DNA from 3 places in the Kitasatospora sp. McL0602 genome. Region 3 is predicted to be linked to each of the others. Evidence: riboswitches for the same ligand, from Rfam matches in the RefSeq annotation. Region 3 holds a riboswitch; each other region holds the start of a gene.
What was found. Region 3 has a riboswitch for cyclic di-AMP ahead of ACR68M_RS05690 (M23 family metallopeptidase). Riboswitches for the same ligand answer to the same signal wherever they lie in the genome.
Positions count from the first base shown of each region.

Region 1: it holds a riboswitch for cyclic di-AMP, as region 3 does, so the genes downstream of both, ACR68M_RS12665 (transglycosylase family protein) here and ACR68M_RS05690 (M23 family metallopeptidase) in region 3, are expected to answer to the same signal.
Region 2: it holds a riboswitch for cyclic di-AMP, as region 3 does, so the genes downstream of both, ACR68M_RS04675 (glycoside hydrolase family 16 protein) here and ACR68M_RS05690 (M23 family metallopeptidase) in region 3, are expected to answer to the same signal.

Region 1 covers NZ_CP197246.1:2,802,160-2,808,528, forward strand. Annotated here, with positions in the region: gene ACR68M_RS12645 (Ppx/GppA phosphatase family protein) at 63-1,004, opposite strand; gene ACR68M_RS12650 (DUF501 domain-containing protein) at 1,001-1,645, opposite strand; gene ACR68M_RS12655 (FtsB family cell division protein) at 1,659-2,105, opposite strand; gene eno (phosphopyruvate hydratase) at 2,197-3,483, opposite strand; gene ACR68M_RS12665 (transglycosylase family protein) at 3,680-4,534, opposite strand; cyclic di-AMP (ydaO/yuaA leader) riboswitch at 4,538-4,707, opposite strand; gene ACR68M_RS12670 (cytochrome P450 family protein) at 4,919-6,169, opposite strand; gene ACR68M_RS12675 (SDR family NAD(P)-dependent oxidoreductase) at 6,327-6,369, shown strand, end outside.
Region 2 covers NZ_CP197246.1:980,702-987,070, forward strand. Annotated here, with positions in the region: gene dmpG (4-hydroxy-2-oxovalerate aldolase) at 1-99, shown strand, start outside; gene ACR68M_RS04650 (ornithine cyclodeaminase family protein) at 96-1,109, shown strand; gene ACR68M_RS04655 (MaoC family dehydratase) at 1,132-1,623, opposite strand; gene ACR68M_RS04660 (hypothetical protein) at 1,702-3,066, shown strand; gene ACR68M_RS04665 (antibiotic biosynthesis monooxygenase) at 3,078-3,389, opposite strand; gene ACR68M_RS04670 (hypothetical protein) at 3,439-3,903, shown strand; gene ACR68M_RS04675 (glycoside hydrolase family 16 protein) at 3,921-5,147, opposite strand; cyclic di-AMP (ydaO/yuaA leader) riboswitch at 5,156-5,325, opposite strand; gene ACR68M_RS04680 (ribonuclease domain-containing protein) at 5,591-5,986, shown strand; gene ACR68M_RS04685 (MoaF-related domain-containing protein) at 6,159-6,369, shown strand, end outside.
Region 3 covers NZ_CP197246.1:1,205,056-1,211,424, reverse strand. Annotated here, with positions in the region: gene ACR68M_RS05700 (nucleoside deaminase) at 10-459, opposite strand; gene ACR68M_RS05695 (DUF2809 domain-containing protein) at 521-934, opposite strand; gene ACR68M_RS05690 (M23 family metallopeptidase) at 1,029-2,024, opposite strand; cyclic di-AMP (ydaO/yuaA leader) riboswitch at 2,028-2,186, opposite strand; gene ACR68M_RS05685 (maleylpyruvate isomerase family mycothiol-dependent enzyme) at 2,491-3,210, opposite strand; gene ACR68M_RS05680 (EI24 domain-containing protein) at 3,285-4,091, shown strand; gene ACR68M_RS05675 (cytochrome P450) at 4,148-5,392, shown strand; gene ACR68M_RS05670 (ATP-binding protein) at 5,544-6,369, shown strand, end outside.

The sequences.
Region 1 (6,369 bases), 1.6 Mb from region 3:
CACCCCGAAACGTCTCGACCCCGGGGTGCCACCAGGGCACACCGGGGCCGCGGCCGGACTGCTCAGCCCAGCAGGCTCCAGGCGATGCCGTCCAGGATGTCGTGCTCGCTGACGACCACCTCGGCGGCGCCCGTCCGCTCCATGATCTCCAGCAGCACCAGTGCTCCGGCCGCGATCACGTCGACCCGGCCCGGGTGCATCACCGGGATCGCCGCCCGCTCGTCGTGGGTGGCGGCCAGCAGCCGCCCGGCCACGGCACGGACGTCCGCCACCGGGATGCGCGAGTGGTGGATCGTGGCGGAGTCGTACGCGGGCAGCCCGAGGGCGATCCCGGCGACGGTCGTCACGGTGCCCGCGAGGCCGACCAGCGTCGCACGGGCGGTCAGGTCGACCACCAGGGCGGCCTCGTCCAGCGCGGCCCGGACATCGGCCCGTGCGGCCTCGATCTGTTCGGCCGTCGGCAGCTCGGTGCCCGCGAAGTGGCGCTCCGTCAACCTGACACAGCCGATGTCGACCGAACGGGCGGCCTCGACCTGATCGGCGCCCCGGACGAACTCCGTCGAGCCGCCACCGAGGTCGAAGACCAGGTACGGGGGCTCCACGGCCTCGCCGGTCAGCTCCTTGGTCGCACCGACGAAGGAGAGCCGGGCCTCCTCGTCGCCGCTGACCACCTCGGGCTCGACACCGAGGATCTCCCGGACGCCGTCGGTGAACTCCGAGGCGTTCTCCGCATCCCGCGAGGCGGACGTCGCGACCAGGCGGATCCGCTCCGGGGTGACGCCGTGTCCGGCGATCACGGCGGCGTACTCGCGGCAGGCCGCGAAGGTGCGCTCCAGCGCGTCCGGGTGCAGGCGGCCGGTCCGGTCGACGCCCTGGCCCAGCCGGTTGATGACCATCCGGCGGTCGAGGTCGGTGACGCTGCCCGTCTCCGGGTCCAGATCCGCGATCAGCAGGCGGATGGAGTTGGTGCCGCAGTCGATCGCGGCGACCCGGGTGGTGGTCACTGCCCCTCCTCCTCGGCAAGCCGCTTCTTCTCGGCGCGCTCGGCCGTCAGCTGCTCCTTGGCGGCGATCACCGCCGCGTGGTCGGCCGCCGCGGCGCGCTCGGCGGCCACCGTCTCAGCGCCCGCCTCGACCGCCTCCGGGCTGACGCACGGGCCCTTGGCCCACCACTGCTCCAGCATGCCGATCGCCTCGTCACCCAGCGGGTTGACGCCGGGCCCGGCCGCCAGCGAGTGGCCGACCAGCACGTGCAGGCACTTCACCCGGTCCGGCATGCCGCCGGCGCTCGGGAAGCCCTCCAGCACCTCGATGGCGTCCCGGCGGGCGATGTAGTCCTCGTGCGCCTTCTGATAGGCGTCGGCCAGCTCCGGGTCCTCGGCGAGGCGCGCGGTCTGGTCCTTCATCACGCCGGCGGCCTCCAGGGTGCCGATCAGCGAGGCGGCCTTGGGGCAGGTCAGGTAGTACAGCGTCGGGAACGGCGTACCGTCCGGCAGCCGGGGCGCCGTCTCGACGACGTCCGGGTTGCCGCACGGGCAGCGGTGCGCGACGCCGCGCAGGCCGCGCGGGACACGGCCGAGCTGGGCGGCGATGGCGGCGACGTCGGTGTCGGAGACGTCGGGGGACACGGAGTTCTCAGAGGTCATGGGGGTGCTGTCTCTAGCGGGGGGCGGGGGCAGGGGGTACGGCGGCGTCGGCCTGGTCGACCGACTCCCAGACGCTGGTGTACCAGGGCTGGGCGGCAGCCTTCGCCTTCGGAGCCGACGCCGGGTCGGCAGCGGAGGGCCGGGAGGAGGAGAGGGGGGCCAGGTCGACGGCGACGAACGGCGTCTCCCCGGGCATCGCGTAGTGCAGCCGCTCGCGGGCCTGCGTCCGCACGTACGCCGGGTCCTGCCAGCGGGCGCGCTCCTTGCCGAGCTGCTCGACCTGCTGCCTGGCGTGCTCGGCCCTGGCCCGCTGGTCGGCGATCTCGGAGCGCTGCGCGATGAACTGCCGCGTCGGGTAGGCAAGGATCGCGACGAGCGAGCAGAGCACCAGGACGAGGACGGTCGCCCGGCTGGTGAAGCGCGGCCGCGCCACCAACCCCGGGATCTTCCACTTGGCCACTCTCGCCCACCCCTCCTTGTGTCGCGCCGATGCCCCGGCACCCACCCTACGGGGTGGGCGCCGGGGCATCGGTCAGGCGTGCTGTGCCGGGTTACTCCGCAGAGCGGAAGCGCGGGAAGGCGCCGCGACCCGCGTACTCGGCGGCGTCGTCGAGGATCTCCTCGATGCGCAGCAGCTGGTTGTACTTGGCGACGCGCTCGGAGCGGGCCGGGGCGCCGGTCTTGATCTGGCCGCAGTTGGTGGCGACGGCGAGGTCGGCGATGGTGACGTCCTCGGTCTCGCCGGAGCGGTGCGACATCATGCAGCGGTAGCCGTTGCGCTGGGCCAGCTCGACGGCGTCCAGGGTCTCGGTCAGCGAACCGATCTGGTTGACCTTCACCAGCAGCGCGTTGGCGGTGCCGGTCTCGATGCCCTGGGCCAGGCGGGCCGGGTTGGTGACGAACAGGTCGTCACCGACCAGCTGGACCTTGTCGCCGAGCTTGTCGGTCATGGCCTTCCAGCCGTCCCAGTCCGACTCGTCCAGCGGGTCCTCGATGGAGACCAGCGGGTACGCCTCGACCAGACCGGCGTAGTACTCGATGAGCTCCTCCGCCGAGAGCGCCTTGCCCTCGAACTGGTACGCGCCGTCCTTGTAGAACTCGGAGGCGGCGACGTCCAGGGCGAGCGCGACGTCCTTGCCGGGCACGTAGCCGGCCTTCTTGATGGCCTCGGTGATGAGGTCGAGGGCCTCGCGGTTGGAGTCCAGGTTCGGGGCGAAGCCGCCCTCGTCGCCCAGGCCGGTGGAGAGGCCGCGCTCCTTCAGGACACCCTTGAGGGTGTGGTAGACCTCGACGCCCCAGCGGACGGCCTCGGAGAAGGACTCCGCGCCGATCGGAGCGATCATGAACTCCTGGATGTCGACGTTGGAGTCCGCGTGCGAACCGCCGTTGAGGATGTTCATCATCGGGACGGGCAGCACGTGCGCGTTCGGGCCACCGAGGTAGCGGAACAGCGGCAGGTCGGCGGCCTCGGCGGCGGCGTGCGCCACGGCGAGGGAGACGCCGAGGATCGCGTTGGCGCCCAGCGAACCCTTGTTGTCGGTGGCGTCCAGGTCGATCATGGCCTGGTCGATCAGCCGCTGCTCGGTGGCGTCGTAGCCGACCAGCTCCGGGCCGATCTGCTCGATGACGGCCAGGACGGCCTTCTCCACGCCCTTGCCGAGGTAGCGGTTCTTGTCGCCGTCACGCAACTCGACCGCCTCGAAGGCACCGGTGGAGGCGCCGGACGGGACGGCGGCACGGCCGGTGCTGCCGTCGTCGAGACCGACCTCGACCTCGACCGTGGGGTTGCCGCGCGAGTCGAGAATCTCACGGGCTACGACGACATCAATGGACGGCACGAGGCATCTCCTTGCGGAAGCGGGATGTGAAGTCGTTACGACCAGAGCCTAACCTCACCCGGGCCTCCAGCCGTGCTGACCCAGGCTCCGTCTCACCGTGTGGCCTGCCTACTCGCCAGTAGTTCACCTGCTGGGACCTGCTGGAACCCGCTGGAACGCGGCAGGGGTCGACCCCTGCCGCGTTCCGGCCGGAGCGTCAGGCGAGGTTGAGCACCTGGCCCGGGAGGATCAGGTCCGGGTCGCCGCCGACGGTCTGCCTGTTGCCGTCGTAGAGGGTGTGCCAGCCGCCGGAGACGCCCTGCGCCTGGGCGATGCTCGACAGGGTGTCACCGGCCTTGACGGTGTAGCCGTGGCCGGAGACTGCGGGCTTGGCAGCGGGCTTGGCAGCCGGGGTCGGGGTGGCTGCGGGTGCCTGGGCCGGAGCCTGGGCCGGGGCGGCGAACTGGTTGTAGATGCTCTGGTGGCTGGTCCAGTACCAGCCACCGTCCTTCTGGTACCAGTACTTGCCGGAGCCGGCGTCGTACCCGGCCTTGCCCGGGAAGCCCGGGGTGGCGGCGGCGGGGGCGCTCGGCGCGGCGGGCCGGGCCGGCTTGGCGGCCTTCTTGCTGCCCGCCGAGGGGGTCGAGGCGGTCGGGGCGACGTCCGAGCTGGTGTCGACCGAGGCGGCCGAACCGCCCTTGCCCAGACCGGCCTTGACCGAGCAGACCGGCCAGGCGCCCGGCCCCTGCGAGGAGAGCACCCGCTCGGCGACGGCGATCTGCTGACCCTTCGTCGCCTGGTTGGCCTGCCCGGCGTACTGGCCGCCGCCGAAGGCCTTCCAGGTGCTGGAGGTGAACTGGAGACCGCCGTAGAAGCCGTTGCCGGTGTTGATGCCCCAGTCGCCGCCGCTCTCGCAGTCGGCGACCTTGTCCCAGGTCGTGACGGGGGCCGCGTGGGCGCCGGAGGCGGCCAGCAGCGGGAGCGCGAGGCCGACGCCCGCCACACCTGCGACGGCGATCGCCTTCTCGGTCTGCGTACGACGACGATGACGGCCCGAACCGGTGAAGAGCATGACGAATTCCCTCTCCGCACGCCTACGAAGTGAGCTGTCGGGTTCGGACCGGGAGGTGGCCCGGCCGCGTACCGGCGGATCGCTCCGCCGGGTGCGGCTTCACCCCAAGCCGTGGAGGACGGCACCAAACCTGGGTCCTCCGCCCCTGCCCAAGGGTCTGGTCGAGTGCCCGGGAGCGCGGCGGGCAGGGTTCGGCGTACCGCGCACGGGGTCCGCAGCTGCGGACATCAGGGACCATAGGCAGATCAACTGACAGATCACAAGCTCATATCGCCGACATCACACGGGAATTACGGACCGTCATTGATTGTCCACAAACCGTGGAGGTATGTCCGGATTGATGCGTATTCAGACCGCTGCCAGGGCCGTTGATGCGACGCGCCGTCATTCGGCGGTGAACGACACCGGCAACTCCCGCAGCCCCCGCATGATCAGGCCACCACGCCAGCGCAGATCGTCCGGATCGGCGGCCAGTTGAAGATCCGGCAGCCGGGTGAGCAGTGCACTCAGCGCCGCCTGCCCCTCCAACCGGGCCAGCGGGGCGCCGATGCAGTAGTGGATGCCGTGGCCGAAACCCAGGTGCGGGTTGTCCTTGCGCGCCAGGTCGAGGACGTTCTCGTCGGCGAACCTCGCCGGGTCGCGGTCCGCCGCCGCGAGCACCACCAGCACCGGGTCACCGGCCGGGATGTCGACCCCGCCGATGGTCAGCGGCCGGGTCGCGTACCGCCAGGTGGCGAGCTCCACCGGGCCGTCGTAGCGCAGCAGTTCCTCGACGGCGGTGGCCAGCAGCTCCGTCTCGCCGCGCCGCAGCGAATCCTGGAGCAGCGCCCGCTGCTCGGGGTGCCCGAGCAGCGCGTACAGGCCGTTCCCGATCAGGTTCACGGTGGTCTCGAAGCCGGCGAAGAGCAGGATGAAGGCCATCGCGGCGGCCTCGTTCTCCGTCAGGTGCTCGCCGTGGTCACTGGCCCGGATCAGCCCCGAGATCAGGTCGTCGCCGAGATCGGCGCGCTTGCGGTGGATCAGCTCCAGCAGGTACGCCCGCATCTTCTTCACCGCCCGCGCGACGCCGCCGCGCGGCCCACCGCTCTGCCCCGGCTTGGCGTGCCGGATCATCATCCCGGCCCAGTCGCGGAAGTCGTCCTGGTCCTCCTCCGGCACGCCGAGCAGGTCGCAGATCGCGTAGATCGGCAGCGGGAAGGCGAACTCGTGGATCAGGTCGGCCGAGCCGCGCGCCGCGAAGCCGTCGATCAGCCGGTCGGTGAGCTGCCGCACCCGGGGCTCGAACTCGGCCACCCCGCGCGGGGTGAACGCCTTGGAGACGAGCCGCCGCAGCCGGGTGTGGTCCGGCGGGTCGATGTTGAGCAGGTGCGTCATCAGCTCCGCCTGCCGCTCCCCCGGGATGCCGGTGCGGCCGGTGCTGCGGCTGTGGTGCGCGGGGTTCTTCGAGAGCCGCGCGTCGGCCAGCGCCTGCCGGGCGTCCGCGAACCGGGTCACCAGCCAGGCCTCGACCCCGCTCGGCAGCGTGGTGCGGTGCACCGGGGCGTGCTCGCGCAGCCACGCGTACGCGGGGTAGGGGTCGGCGGCGAACTCCCAGGTGAAGAGTTCAGGCTGGCTGGTTTCGGGCTTGTCCGGCATGTCACGAAGGTATCTGCTGCAAGGAGGAGTGAGCCTGGTCACCTGGCGGGTAATCCCTGTTGCGGGGGGTCGCGGCGTGCCTACGATCCTCCGATAGCCGTTGGGCGGCCGTGCGGTGCCGGCCCACGGTTTTGTTGCTCTCAGGGAGGAGCTGGCCATGCGCGTAGCCGGGGCAGTGGTGGTGATCGCGGTACTTCGCG
Region 2 (6,369 bases), 220 kb from region 3:
GTGTTCTTCGAGCTCGGCCGACGGCAGGCGATCGCCGGCCAGGAGGATCTGATCGTGGACGTGGTGGCCGAGTTGAGCGCCAAGCGGGCAGCCCGATGACCGGGCCGGAGGCAGTCTCGCCGTTGCTGGTCGGCGCCGGAGACATGGCCGGCCCGGACCGCCTGCTGCGGGTGGTCGACGCCCTCGCCGAGGCCTTCGCCGACCTGTCGGCGGGGCTGACGGTCTCGCCACCCCGGACGGTCGTCGGGCACGGCGTCCGCGACGGAGGCGGCACCGACGGCGAACCGGCTGAGCCGAAGCTGTTGGTGGCCGGTACGGCGGTCTGGGAGCGGCGTGGGGTGGGCAGTGTCAAGATCACCACGCTCACCCCGGACAACGCCGGCCGGGGGCTGCCGCTGATCCACGGCGTGGTCGTGCTGACCGACCTGGAGACCGGGCGGGTCACGGCGCTGCTGGACGGCGCCGAGCTGACCGCCGTCCGCACCGGCGCGGTGGCCGCACTGGCGACGCGGCTCTGCGCGCCCGAAGGCGCCGAGGAGTTGGCGCTGATCGGCGCCGGGGTGCAGGCCCGCGCGCTGCTGCGGGCGGTGTCGGCCGTGCGGCCGATCCGGCACGTCCGGGTGCACTCCCGGACACCGGCCGGTACGGAGGCGTTCGCCGAGTGGGCGCGCGGGGAGGCCGGGCCGGATGTCCGGGTCACCGTCTGCGACACGGCGAAGGCCGCCGTGCTGGACGCCCAGATCATCTGCACGACGACCTCGACCAGCGGCCGCGAGCCGGTGGTGGCGGCCGACTGGGTGGCGCCCGGCGCGCACGTCAACGTCATCGGCGGCACGCACGAGGACGCGATCGAGGTCGAACCCGTCCTGCTGGCAGACTCGTTCGTCCTGGTCGAGGACCGGGCCGTCGCCGTGGAGGACGCCGGGGAGGTACGGGCCGCGCTGGCCGCCGGGCTGATCAAGGCCGGTGACCTGCACGAGCTGGGCGCCCTGGCCCGTGGGGCACCGGGCCCCGACGGCCGCACCTCGGTCTTCCGCAGCGTGGGGATGGCGATCGAGGACACGGCCGCCGCGGCCGCCCTGTACGAGGCGGCCGTCGGCGGACGCTAGGGGCTGATGCCGGGGGGCGAGATCAACTCGCCTCTCGGCAGCGGACCATGAAGGACCGCTCGAACACGATGACGGTCTCACCGGTCGCCTTGATGCCGGTGGTCTCGACCGTGATGATGCCCTGCCCCGGCCGGGACTTGGAGAGCCGCTTGTCGAGTATCCGGCTCGTCGCGTACAGCGTGTCGCCGACGAACACCGGGTCCTTCAGGCGGACCTTGTCCCAGCCGAGGTTGGCCACCGCGCGGGCCGACAGCGCCTGGACGGTCATGCCGCCGACCAGGCACAGCGTGATCCCGCTGTTCACCAACACCCGCCCGTACTCGGCGCTCTCGCCGTAGTGCCGGTCGAAGTGCAGCGGGTGCTGGTTCATCGTCAGCAGGGTGAGCCAGGTGTTGTCCGTCTCGGTGAGCGTGCGGCCCGGCCAGTGCCGGATCGTCATGCCGGGCTCGAAGTCCTCGTAGTCCCCGCCGTGTTCCTCGACGTACTCGTTGTCCTGCACTCGGCGCAGCGTCATGCGTCGGCCCTCCCCTGGGTGGCAGCTCGGTCGGCCACCAGGTTATCCGTACAGACGTTCAGACTCTGGAGAACACCCATGAACGCGCTCACCCCCAGCGGCACCCGTGCGGCCTCGGGGCACCCGTGGTTCGGCAGCCACCAGTTCGCGCCCGCCGCGTCGGCGGACACCGTCCGGCAGATGCTGCGGCACGAGATCCGGGACACCGGCTGGCCGTACCAGCCGTTGCTGCCCGGGGCGCCGCTCACGCTGCCGCGCGCCTCGTACACCGAGCTGTTCCGGGTGACGGCGGCGCTGCTCGACCTGATCCGCCGCACCGCGCTGGAGAGCGCGCCCGACACGGCCGGGCGGCTGGCGGCGTACGCGATGCCGGAGAGCGAGCACCAGCTGTTCGTGGCGGACCAGTTCACCGAGGAGCGGTACGCCGACTGCGTGGCCCGGCCGGATGTGGTGATCGGCGAGAACGGGCCGCAGTTCCTGGAGTTCAACGTCAGCGGGGCGCTCGGCGGGGTGGTGGAGACGCACTGCCGGCTGGAGGTGTGGCGCAGGCTGTACGCCGACGACCAGGGCCGACTGCCGTTCGCCTCACAGGACCCGTTCGCGGTGCGGGCCGGGATGTTCCGGGACCTGGTGGCCGAGCTGGGGGTGGCGCCCCGGCTGGCGGTGGCCGGCAGCGCCCGGGACCAAGGGGTGGAGTCCGCCCGGTACTTCGAGATCGAGACCGACTACCTCAACAACCACGGGGTGACGGCCCGCTTCTTCGAACCGGAGGACCTGCACGAGGCCTGGGACTGCGCACCGCACCTGCGCTACCCGCTGGGGCTGCGGAACTTCACCATCCCGGACTGGGTGGATCTCGGCATCGACCGGGCGCCGGTGCAGGCCGCGCTGGACAACGGCTGCCTGCTGGTCGGCACCCAGACCTCGACCTTCCTCTCCAGCAAGCTGACCATGGGCCTGTTGTCGGAGGGGCGGCCGTGGATGAGCACCGCCGAACGCGCCCTGGTCGACCGCTACCTGCCGTGGACGCGGGTGCTCTCGCAGCGCTGGACGAACCGGGGTGACCAGAAGGTCGACCTCGTCCGGTTCGCCGTCGACAACCGGGAGTTGCTGGTGCTCAAGGAGAGCATCGGGATGAGCGGCAAGCAGGTCGTGCTCGGCCGCGAGACCGAGCAGGCCGCCTGGGAGGCGGCGGTGCACCGGGCCGCCGAGGCGGGCACCAGCGTGCTGCAGGATTTCGTCGCACCGCTCACCTGCCCGCAGGTGATGATCGCCGACGGCGCGGACGAGGCCCACGAGGCCTCGGTGGCCCCGGTGTTCGGCCCGCTGCTGTTCGGCGGCCGCCCGGCGGGCATCTTCGCGCGCTTCTTCGGCGACGGCACCGCGGGCGTGGTCAGCGTCTACGGCGCCGGCAGCTCGGACAACTGCGTGGTGGCCGTGTAATCGCGCCTCGGTCAGACGACTGCCAGCGGGCCCGGTTGGGTGACCGTCAGGTCGAAGACGGTCAGCTGCGGCTCGGCGCCGACCTGCTTGAAGAGCCTCGGCGCCGCGGCCAGCTTCGGGTTCGAGCGGACGGCGTCCAGGGCTGCCTTGTCCCGCCAGAGGCTCTGCACCCGCCAGAGCCCGTCGGGCCCGCGCAGCAGCTCCGTCCGGACCAGCCCGTCGGGCAGTGGCCCTGCCACCAACTCCCGGTACGACCTCACCAGCTCGTCCTCGCGGCCCGCCGGGACGACCGCACTGACCTCACTCAACACCTGTCCGGACATCGCCCTCACCTCCGTCACTCCAGGCTACGCCGCTGCTTATAGTCACCACATGCGTACTTTCGGTGGGCGAGCGGTGCTCGCGGTGGCGGCGGCGGTTCTGGCGATGGTCGGCACGGTGGCGGCCGCCCCCTCCGACTCCGATCTGGAGGTCGTCCGGATCGATCCGGACGCGGCCCCGCCGGGCGGTCTCACCACCGTGCACGGCTTCGTGGCGAACCTGGGCCCGGAGGCGGCGGCCTCGCCGTTCACGGTGGAGATCGACGTGCCCGTCGGGTTCACCTTCGAGGGGCCGTACTTCCCCGCCGGGTGCGTCCGGTCGGCCGCCGGGCACGTCGTCCGCTGCACCTTCGGCGCCGGGCTCCCGCAGGGGCGGACGGCCACCGCGCTGGCCCCGGTCCGGGTGAACGGCAACGTGCCCCCCGGCACGAAGGCCGAGGGGCACGTCAGGGTGTTCGGGCTGGACGACCGCCACCCGGGGAACAACGGCACGCCGTTCACCCTCACCGTCACATGAGGGTCACGAGGTGACGGTCAGCGGTAGACCCGCACGTAGTCGGCGGCCATGGTGATCGGGGCCGAGCCCGACGGGCCCGGGTGGTACTGCCCTGCGCCCACCGACAGGTTCAGGATCAGGTACGCCGACCAGTTGGTGCCGACGCCGGTGCCGTCGGAGAAGACCTTCACGCCGTTGACGTACCAGTCGACCGAGTTCGCTCCGTAGTAGGTGCCGATCGTGACCCACTTGTCGGCGCCGACGGCGTTGGCGTCGGTGTAGTACTTCAAGCCGGACTTGACGTGGTTGGTCAGCTCCAGCAGGTTCGGGTTGTCGGGGTGGTACTCGAAGGAGTCGATCTCCCCGTTGCCGTTCTTCCACGTCCACAGCGCGGGCCAGGCACCCGACCCGGCGGGCAGCTTGACCCGGGTCTCGGCGTAGTCACCGGTCTTCACCTGGAAGCCCTCCTTCGAGCCCTCCGTGGTCAGCAGGCCGGTGTCCCAGGCCTGCTTGCCGTTCTCCAGCGTGTGGCTGGAGGGAGTCGCGGTGAAGGTGGCCACGCCGTTGGCGACGCTGACGTTGCTCTTGTTGAGCCAGTCGAGCTTGTTGTCGTCCGGGTTGTGGTTGCCGTACTTGTACGCGGTGCTCTGGTCGCCGACCCAGCGGTCGCCCCAGCTGACGGCGCTGTTGAACTCGTCCGACCAGGTCAGCGCCTTGCCGGGGACCGGCGAACCGGTGCTCGGGGTCGGCGGCGGCGTGGGCGCCGGGGTGGGGGTGGGCGTGGGGGCCGGGGTGGGTGTCGGAGTCGGGGTCGGCTTCGGCGCGGGGGCGGGCGTGGGGGCCGGAGCCGGGGCGGGCGCCGCGCCGGAGACGGTCAGCGCGTGGGCGGCCAGGTTGTGCCAGCTGCCGGAGTAGTCCTGCCAGAAGCCGAACTGGGTGTACGTCCCGGCCGGGAGGGTGCGGGCGCCGGTGGTGATCGACACCCCGCTCGGGCAGATCCGCACGTTGGAGGCGGAGCCCGGGAAGTCGAGGTTGCGCCCGGCCGCGTCACGGACGCCGACCCCGAGGGTCTTCGCCGTGAAGCAGGAGCTGGAGTGCACCGTCAGGCCCGCCGAGGCGGCCGTGCCCGCAGCCATCGCGGCGGGGGTGAGACGGTCCTGGGTGACGCCGACGGCGGCCTGAGCCTGGCCGGCGAGCGGGACGGCGACCAGGGCGGCGGCGCCGGCGATCGCTCCGAGACGGGCAGGGGTGGCGGGTATGCGCATGGGGGTGGCCCTCTGAGACGCCTGCGAGGTGAGCTGTCGGATTCGGGCCTCAAGGGTCTGGCCCGGCCGCTTGTGGGAGCGGCTTCACCCCAAGCCGGGCCCCGGCGCGCCCGTAGGCGCGAGGAGCACGGCGACTGACCTGGTTCCCCCGCTCCTGTCCGGTTTCTCCGGTTCGGCTGCCTGCCGGCGGGTGGACAGGATTCGGCGTCCCGACGGCAGGGTCCGCGAGACGCGGACGACCTGTGCAGGCTAGGCAGCTTGTTCGTGATCAAACAAGAAAACGGCGCGAGACAAGGCTCACACCGCAGCGCACCGCACTGGCGTGCGGATCTCCGAGGTCGGTCCGTACGCCACAAGTCGCCCGCGTTCCCTGCTAGTTACCCGTGGGTGAAGTCTTCGCTCAGGGCTTCCGCCGGGCCCGGCCGGGCCTCCAGACTGCTGGCATGCGAATCACTCTACGCGCGTTGCAGACGCGTGCCGTCTCCGCTGCAGCTGTCGGCCTGCTCACGCTGGCCCCCACCGTCGTGTTCGCCGCCGACGCCCATGCCACCGTCAGTGGCAGCGTCTGCAAGACCGCCCTGCCCAGCCAGGCGAACGACACCCTGGCCCTGATCGCCAAGGGCGGCCCCTACCCCTACTCGCAGGACGGCGTCGTCTTCCAGAACCGCGAAGGCGTGCTGCCCTCCCAGAGCACCGGGTACTACCACGAGTACACGGTCATCACCCCGGGTGCCCCCACCAGAGGCACCCGCCGGATCATCACCGGCAAGACGTACCACGAGGACTACTACACCTCCGACCACTACGTGACGTTCTACAAGGTCAACTTCAGCTGCTGACCCCTGCCACACCCTTCGCCGCCCCGCGCCACCGCCACCGAATTGCAACCACGGCGCAGCGCCCCGGTCGGATAGGTTGGGTGGGTGCGACCGGCTCTCCGGGCGCACCCACCGCCGCACCCCCAGGTGCAGCACCAGCCGCTTCGAGACCGAGACGAGGGACCTCCCGAAGATGACCGCGCCCCTGCCAGGCTTCGCCGGACGCACCTACCTCTTCCAGGTCGACAACGGCGCCGCCTTCCGCAACGCCTACTCCGCCGACGGGACGCGGCTGCGCTGGGAGGGCCTCGGCGAGTCGGCCGGCCAGTGGGAGGACGTCTCCCTGCACGTCGCCCAGGTCGGCCCCGCGCTCTACTTCGTCAGCTGGACGGAGGCGAGCGGCA
Region 3 (6,369 bases):
CCGGCAGCTCTACTCGCCGATGTCCTCGGACCACAATTCCGGCTGCCGGTCGATGAATTCGGCCATCATCGTGGCGCACTCCGGGTCGTCCAGCACCGTCACCTGCACGCCGTGCTCGGCCAGCCAGTCGTGGCCGCCGACGAACGTCCGGGCCTCGCCCACGACCAACCTGCCGATCCCGAACTGCCGTACCAGGCCCGAGCAGTACCAGCACGGCGAGAGCGTCGTCACCATCGTCGTCCGCCCGTACCCGCGCAGCCGCCCGGCTGCCCGGAAGGCAGCGGTCTCCGCGTGCAGCGACGGATCGCCGTCCTGCACCCGCCGGTTGTGCCCGCGCCCGAGCACCTCGCCGTCCGGCCCGAAGAGCGCCGCACCGATCGGGATGCCGCCCTCCGCCAGCCCGGCTCGGGCCTCCTGGACCGCCACCGCGAGCATCCGCTCAGCCACCGAACGCTCCATCGGAACTCCTCCCACCGACCCGACCGGACCTGCCCCGCCGACCTTTCGGAAGGTACCCCACTCAGGCGGCCCGGACAGCGGCCTGCCGCCGGGTCGTCAGCTGGTGGACGAGTAGGGCGGCGGCCGCGCCGACGACGTAGCAGAGCAGGTCGGCCGGGTTGAAGGTGGTGCCGAGGACGAGCCGGGCGGCGGTGCTGTGCGCGGAGAGCTCGGCGGGTACGGGGCTGAGCTGGGCGAACTCGACGGCCCAGCTCAGCCCGAGGGCGACGGCGGCGGCCGTGCGGGGCCGCACCCGGGGTACGGCGAGCACGACCAGGGTGTGGAGCAGCACGGTGTAGAGGGCGTCCCCGGCGTACTTGGTGAAGTCGCCCCCGGCCGCCGCCCGGAGGGTGAGGGCGGTGGCGATGGTGAGGGCACCGGCGCCCGCTGCGGCGAGCCGTCGGCGGCCCAGGGCGGCTGTTCCTTGGTCGTCCATGATCGTCACCCTAAGACCGACCGGCGAACGGAAAACGCCCGGCCGCCCGTGACGTGGGTGTCACGGGCGGCCGGGGCGGTTGCTGCTACAGCGGTCAGACGTTGACCGAGTGAGCGCGGAGGTACGCGATCGGGTCGATGTCCGAGCCGTAGTTCGGGGTGGTGCGGATCTCGAAGTGCAGGTGCGGGCCGGTCACGTTGCCGGTCGCGCCGGAGAGGCCGATCTGCTGCCCGGCGGTCACCGACTGCCCGGCGGACACGCCGATCGAGGACAGGTGCGCGTACTGGGCGTACTTGCCGTCGGCGAGCTTGATGATGATCTGGTTGCCGTACGCGCCGCCGTTCCCGGCGGAGACGACGGTGCCGTTGCCGACGGCCCGGAGGCTGGTGCCGACGGAGGCGGCGAAGTCGACGCCGGTGTGGTGGCCGCTGGCCCACATGGTGCCGGGCACGCCGTACGCCTCGTTGATGTGCGGGTTGGCCACCGGGGCGGTGAAGCCCGAGGTGCTGGCGACGGCGGCCGGGGCGGGGGCGGCCTTGGCGGCGGTCTGGGTGCTCGCCTTGGTGCTGTACGAGACCGTGGTGGTGGCGGGCTTGGCCGGCTTCGCGGGCTTGGCGGCCTGCGGCGCGGCGGCGGGGGCCGGGGTGGCGGGCTTGGCAGGGGCCGGGGCGGCGGCCGGGGTGGCCTTGGCGCCGACGGTGAGCTGCTGGCCGGCGAAGATCAGGTTCGGGTTGCCGCCGACGACGGTGCGGTTGTCGTCGTAGAGCTTGTGCCAGCCGCCGTCCACGTGCTGGGCGTCGGCGATCTTCGACAGGCTGTCGCCGCCGACCACCTTGTACGTGGCCGGAGCCGCAGTGGCGGGCGCAGCGGCCGGAGCGGCGGCGGCGGGTGCGGCCGCCGGGGTGGCGGCGTGCGTCGGCACCGTGACGGCGTCGGCGCTGGTGCGGAAGGAGTGCGGGGCGGCCGGGGCCTGGTCCGCGTGGGCGGAGGCGGCGCCGATCAGGGGGAGGGCGAGCGCCGAGGCGGCGAGCGCCGTGGTGATGCCGATACGGGTCAGACGAGTACGGCCGTGGTTGCCCAGTGCGGACATGGGTCAGTTCCTCTCCGACGCCGGCGAGGTGAGCTGTCGGGTTCGGGCTGGAGTTGCCCGGCCGCAAGCGCGGCTTCACCCCAAGCCGGCCGGACAGTGTCCGGTCGGCAACTTACCTGGGTCCCCCGCTCCTGCCGTTACAGAGCTCAGTGGTGTCCGACGGGTGCCGGCAGGACTAGGCGTTGCACCCGTTGGGCCTGCTCGGTCAGTGGCCGGGCAGTCGCTGAAGCAAAACTCATTGCCCGTCGGGAAGCAAGGTTGGTGGTCGAACAAGGGCCCAAAGGCCGGGAATTCGATGACGCTGCGAACAGGGGATCAAGCCGTGCGTGTGCGCACCGACCGCGCACGGTGACCACTGCTCGCCGAGCGGTGAGTTCGGCGCCAGGCCGCGCCCGTGTGGTCACGGAGCGCAGCCGTCAGGCGTCCGCGCGGTGACCCTGCTCACTCTTGTTGCGCATGCGTCAATTCAGGAGAGGTCGAAGCCCGTGAGGAAGGCGGCGAGTGCGGCCTCGTCGCCGAAGGTCTCCAGCTGCCCGGGGGAGCGGCGCTGCCAGAGCAGAAGGAGCAGGTCGGAGGCGGTGCCCCGGACGGCTGCCGCGCCCTTGCCGTGCTCGTGGGTGACGGCCCAGGCGCCGTCCACCGCGCGGACGGACCACTCGCCGGGGCCGTCGGTGGCGTGCAGGTGGAACCCGGCCGCGGGGAGTCCGGTGGGCAGCTCGTCGGCGGTGAAGTACGCGAAGAACTCGTCCACGCCGTCCCGGGCGAGCGCCTGCTCGACCGGTTCGTCCCGGCCGGCGGCGGCGAGCGCGTCCCAGCAGTGGACGGCCGTCTCCTGGGCCATCCGCCGCTGGATGAAGCCGACGTCCTTCCTGCTAGCCCAGGTCCAGCGCGGCAACGCGGGGTCGAGCACCTCCAGCGCCGCGGCGCAGGTCTCGACACCCTCGGCGAACCACTCGACGAGCTCGGCGTCGTCCGGGAGCGGCGCATGCTCGAACGTCGACGGGTCGGCGAGCGCCTGCTCGGCCATGGCCGTCCAGAAGCGGTGCACCCGGCCGGTGTGCCGCAGCAGCTCGGCGACCGTCCAGTCGGGGCAGCTGGGCACCTGAAGGTCGAGCCGGCCGGCGGCGGCCTCGGCCATCCGCGCGCCGTCGCGGCGCAGGGCGTGCATGTACTCGGTCTGATCCATGGTCAGTGACGGTAGCCGCCGCCGGGCAGGGGGACCATCGGTATCCCCGGCGGCGCCGTCGTAGGCTGCCGGGTATGCGAGATTTCGGGACGGGGATCAGCTGCCTGCTCAAGGGGCAACGCTGGGTGGCACGGCACGGCCGGTGGTGGGGCTTCGGGATGATCCCGGCGCTGATCACGATGGTCGGGTACGTCGCGGCGCTCGCCGCGCTGGCCGTGTGGTCCGGTGACCTGGCCGACTGGGCGACGCCGTTCGCCGACGGCTGGGGCTCCCCCTGGCAGGGGCTGCTGCGCGGGGTGCTGACGGCGGCGCTGATCGGTGGCGGGGCGCTGCTGGCGGCCGTCACCTTCACGGCGGTGACGCTGCTGGTCGGCCAGCCGTTCTACGAGTCGCTCTGCGCGAAGGTGGACGAGACCGAGGGTGGGGCTCCGGCCGCCCCCGAGGTGCCGCTCTGGCGTGAGCTGCTGGTCTCGGCCAGGGACAGCATGTCCGTGCTGGTGCGGGTGGTGGGCTTCGGGCTGGTGCTGTTCGCCTGTGGCTTCATCCCGGTGCTCGGGCAGACCGTGGTACCTGTGGTCGGGGTAGGCATTTCGGGGTATTTTCTGGCGGTCGAGCTGACGGCGGTCGGTCTCCAGCGGCGCGGTTTCGCCCAGCGTGAGCGGCTGCGGATGCTGCGCGGTCGGCTCGGGCTGACGCTCGGTTTCGGGGCGCCGCTCGTCCTGCTCTTCCTGGTGCCGATGGTGACGGTGCTGCTGATGCCGGGCGCGGTGGCCGGGGCGACGCTGCTGGCGCGCGAGCTGGCGCCCGTACCGACCGAGGGCCCCGAACTCGATGCGGAGGTAGGGGTCGAGGATGAGGATGAGGCGCGGATTTCTAGGTAAATAGTACCAAGCAGGGCAATTTGACACCCGGTCAGCCAATGCGCCATAAAATGCGCATGAGCGCACCGGGTGTTACCGCGAAGGTCGAATCCGTACCCGGGCCGAACCCGGCGGAGCCGGAGTTCTGGCGGCTCCCGGCCGCCGACCAGGCCGCCGAGTTCGCCCGGCTCCGCGCGCTGGAGCGCCCGGCCTTCTGCACCGACCCCCGCACCGGCAAGGGCTTCCATGCGCTCGTCCGGCACGCTGACGTGGTCGAGGCCAGCCGCACCCCGGCCGTCTTCGTCAGCGAGCCCGGCGTCACCACCCCCGAACCCGCCCGCTGGGTCCGGACGCTGTTCGGCGACTCGATGGTCAACCTGGACGACCCGCGCCACGCCGACCTCCGGCGGATCGTCTCCCGCGCCTTCACCCCGCGGCTGATCGCCAAGGTCGAGGACGACATCCGGGAGATCTCCGCCCGGATCGTCGACGACCTCACCGCCCGGCGCCCCGAGGACTTCGTCACCGCCGTCGCCGCCGAACTCCCCTACCAGGTCATCTGCACCATGATGGGCATCCCCGAGCGGCAGCGCCGCGAGATCCTCCGGCAGATCGACCACGCCTCCGAGAACACCGGCGTGGCCCGCAGCCGCCTCCGGGTGCCAGGCCGCGGCCTGCGGGCGCTGGCCCGGATGCAGGGCGTGATCGCCGCCCTCGGCCGCGAGCGCCGCCGCCACCCCGCCGACGACCTGATCTCCGCCCTCGTCACCGCCGACGTGGACGGCCGCCGCCTCGGCTCCCGCGAGCTGGGTGCCTTCTTCTCCCTCCTCCTGGTCGCCGGGGTCGAGACCACCCGCAACGCCCTCGCCCACGGCCTGCACCTGCTCACCACCCACCCCGAGCAGCGGGCCCTGCTCACCGCCGACCTCGACGCCCGGCTCGGCGGGGCGGTCGAGGAGATCCTCCGGTACGCCACGCCGATCATCCAGTTCCGCCGCACCCTCGCCACCGACCACGAGCTCAACGGCGCCCCGCTCGCCAAGGGCGACAAGGTGGTGCTCTTCTTCGGCTCGGCCAACCGCGACGAGGCCGTCTTCCCCGACCCCGACACCTTCGACATCACCCGCTCGCCCAACCCCCACCTCGGCTTCGGCGGCGGCGGCCCGCACTTCTGCCTCGGCGCCCACCTCGCCCGCCAGGAGATGAAGGTGCTGCTGCGCGAACTGCTCACCCGCCTCCCCGACATCCGCTCCACCGGCGAGCCCGTGCTCGTCCCGTCCAGCTTCGACAACCGCGTCCGCTCGCTGCCCTGCGCCTTCTGAGCCACCCCGTTCCGACCCGCCGTGCGCGGCGAGCGCCAGCGGCGAACCGTACGGTTCGGCCGCGCCGGTTGTCCGTTCCGGCGCGGGCCGGGAGCGGGCGGGGCCCGTAGCTTTCCGGGAACACCACGTCCCCCCGGAGAGGCGGCCCCTCGTGTCCGAATGGCTCATCCACGACTACCGCGAGGACGATCTCGCCTCCGTCGTCCACCTCATCGACACCACGGCGGGCAGCGGGCAGGAGTCGGTCTTCTCGCTGGCCGAGTGCATCACCGCCCTGACCTCGCGTCAGCCCGCCGTGGTCGCCGTCAGCCAGGGTGCACCTATCGGCGCGGCCCTGGCCCACCTCGCCGGGGACAGGGCCTGGGTGATGCGGATAGCCATCGCCCCGGGTTGGCGGGGCCGGGGCCTGGCCAGCGCGCTGCTGCGCGAGCTGGAGCGGCGGCTGCTCGACCGGCGGGTCCGCCGGATCGCGTACGTGCTGCCCGAGGAGGAGCTGCTCGGCGAGGGCCTGCGCAACGCCGGCTACACCCGCCGCCCGGCCGTCGCCTACTTCGAGAAGGCCGAGCCGCCGACCGGGCCCGGCGCCAACCTGCTGGCGGAGCTCGGCGGGCGGCTGCTGCCCGGCGACCTCTGGGACAAGGTCGCCGGCATGGAGGCCGAGAAGAACCTGATCGAGCGTCGGATCGTCCGCCCGCTCGCCGAGCCCGAGCGGGCCGCCCGGCACGGCGTCCGGCCGCCGCGCGCCATCGCCCTCTTCGGCCCGCCCGGCACCGGCAAGACCACCTTCGCCCGCGCCGTCGCCTCCCGCCTCGGCTGGCCGTTCGTCGAACTCCTGCCCTCCCGCCTCGCGGACGAGGGCAATCTCGCGGCCGCGCTGCGCACCGCGTTCGCCCGGATCGCCGAACTCGAACGGGTGCTGGTCTTCATAGACGAGGTCGAGGAGATCGCCCCGATGCGCGGCGCCGGGGCCTCCGGCG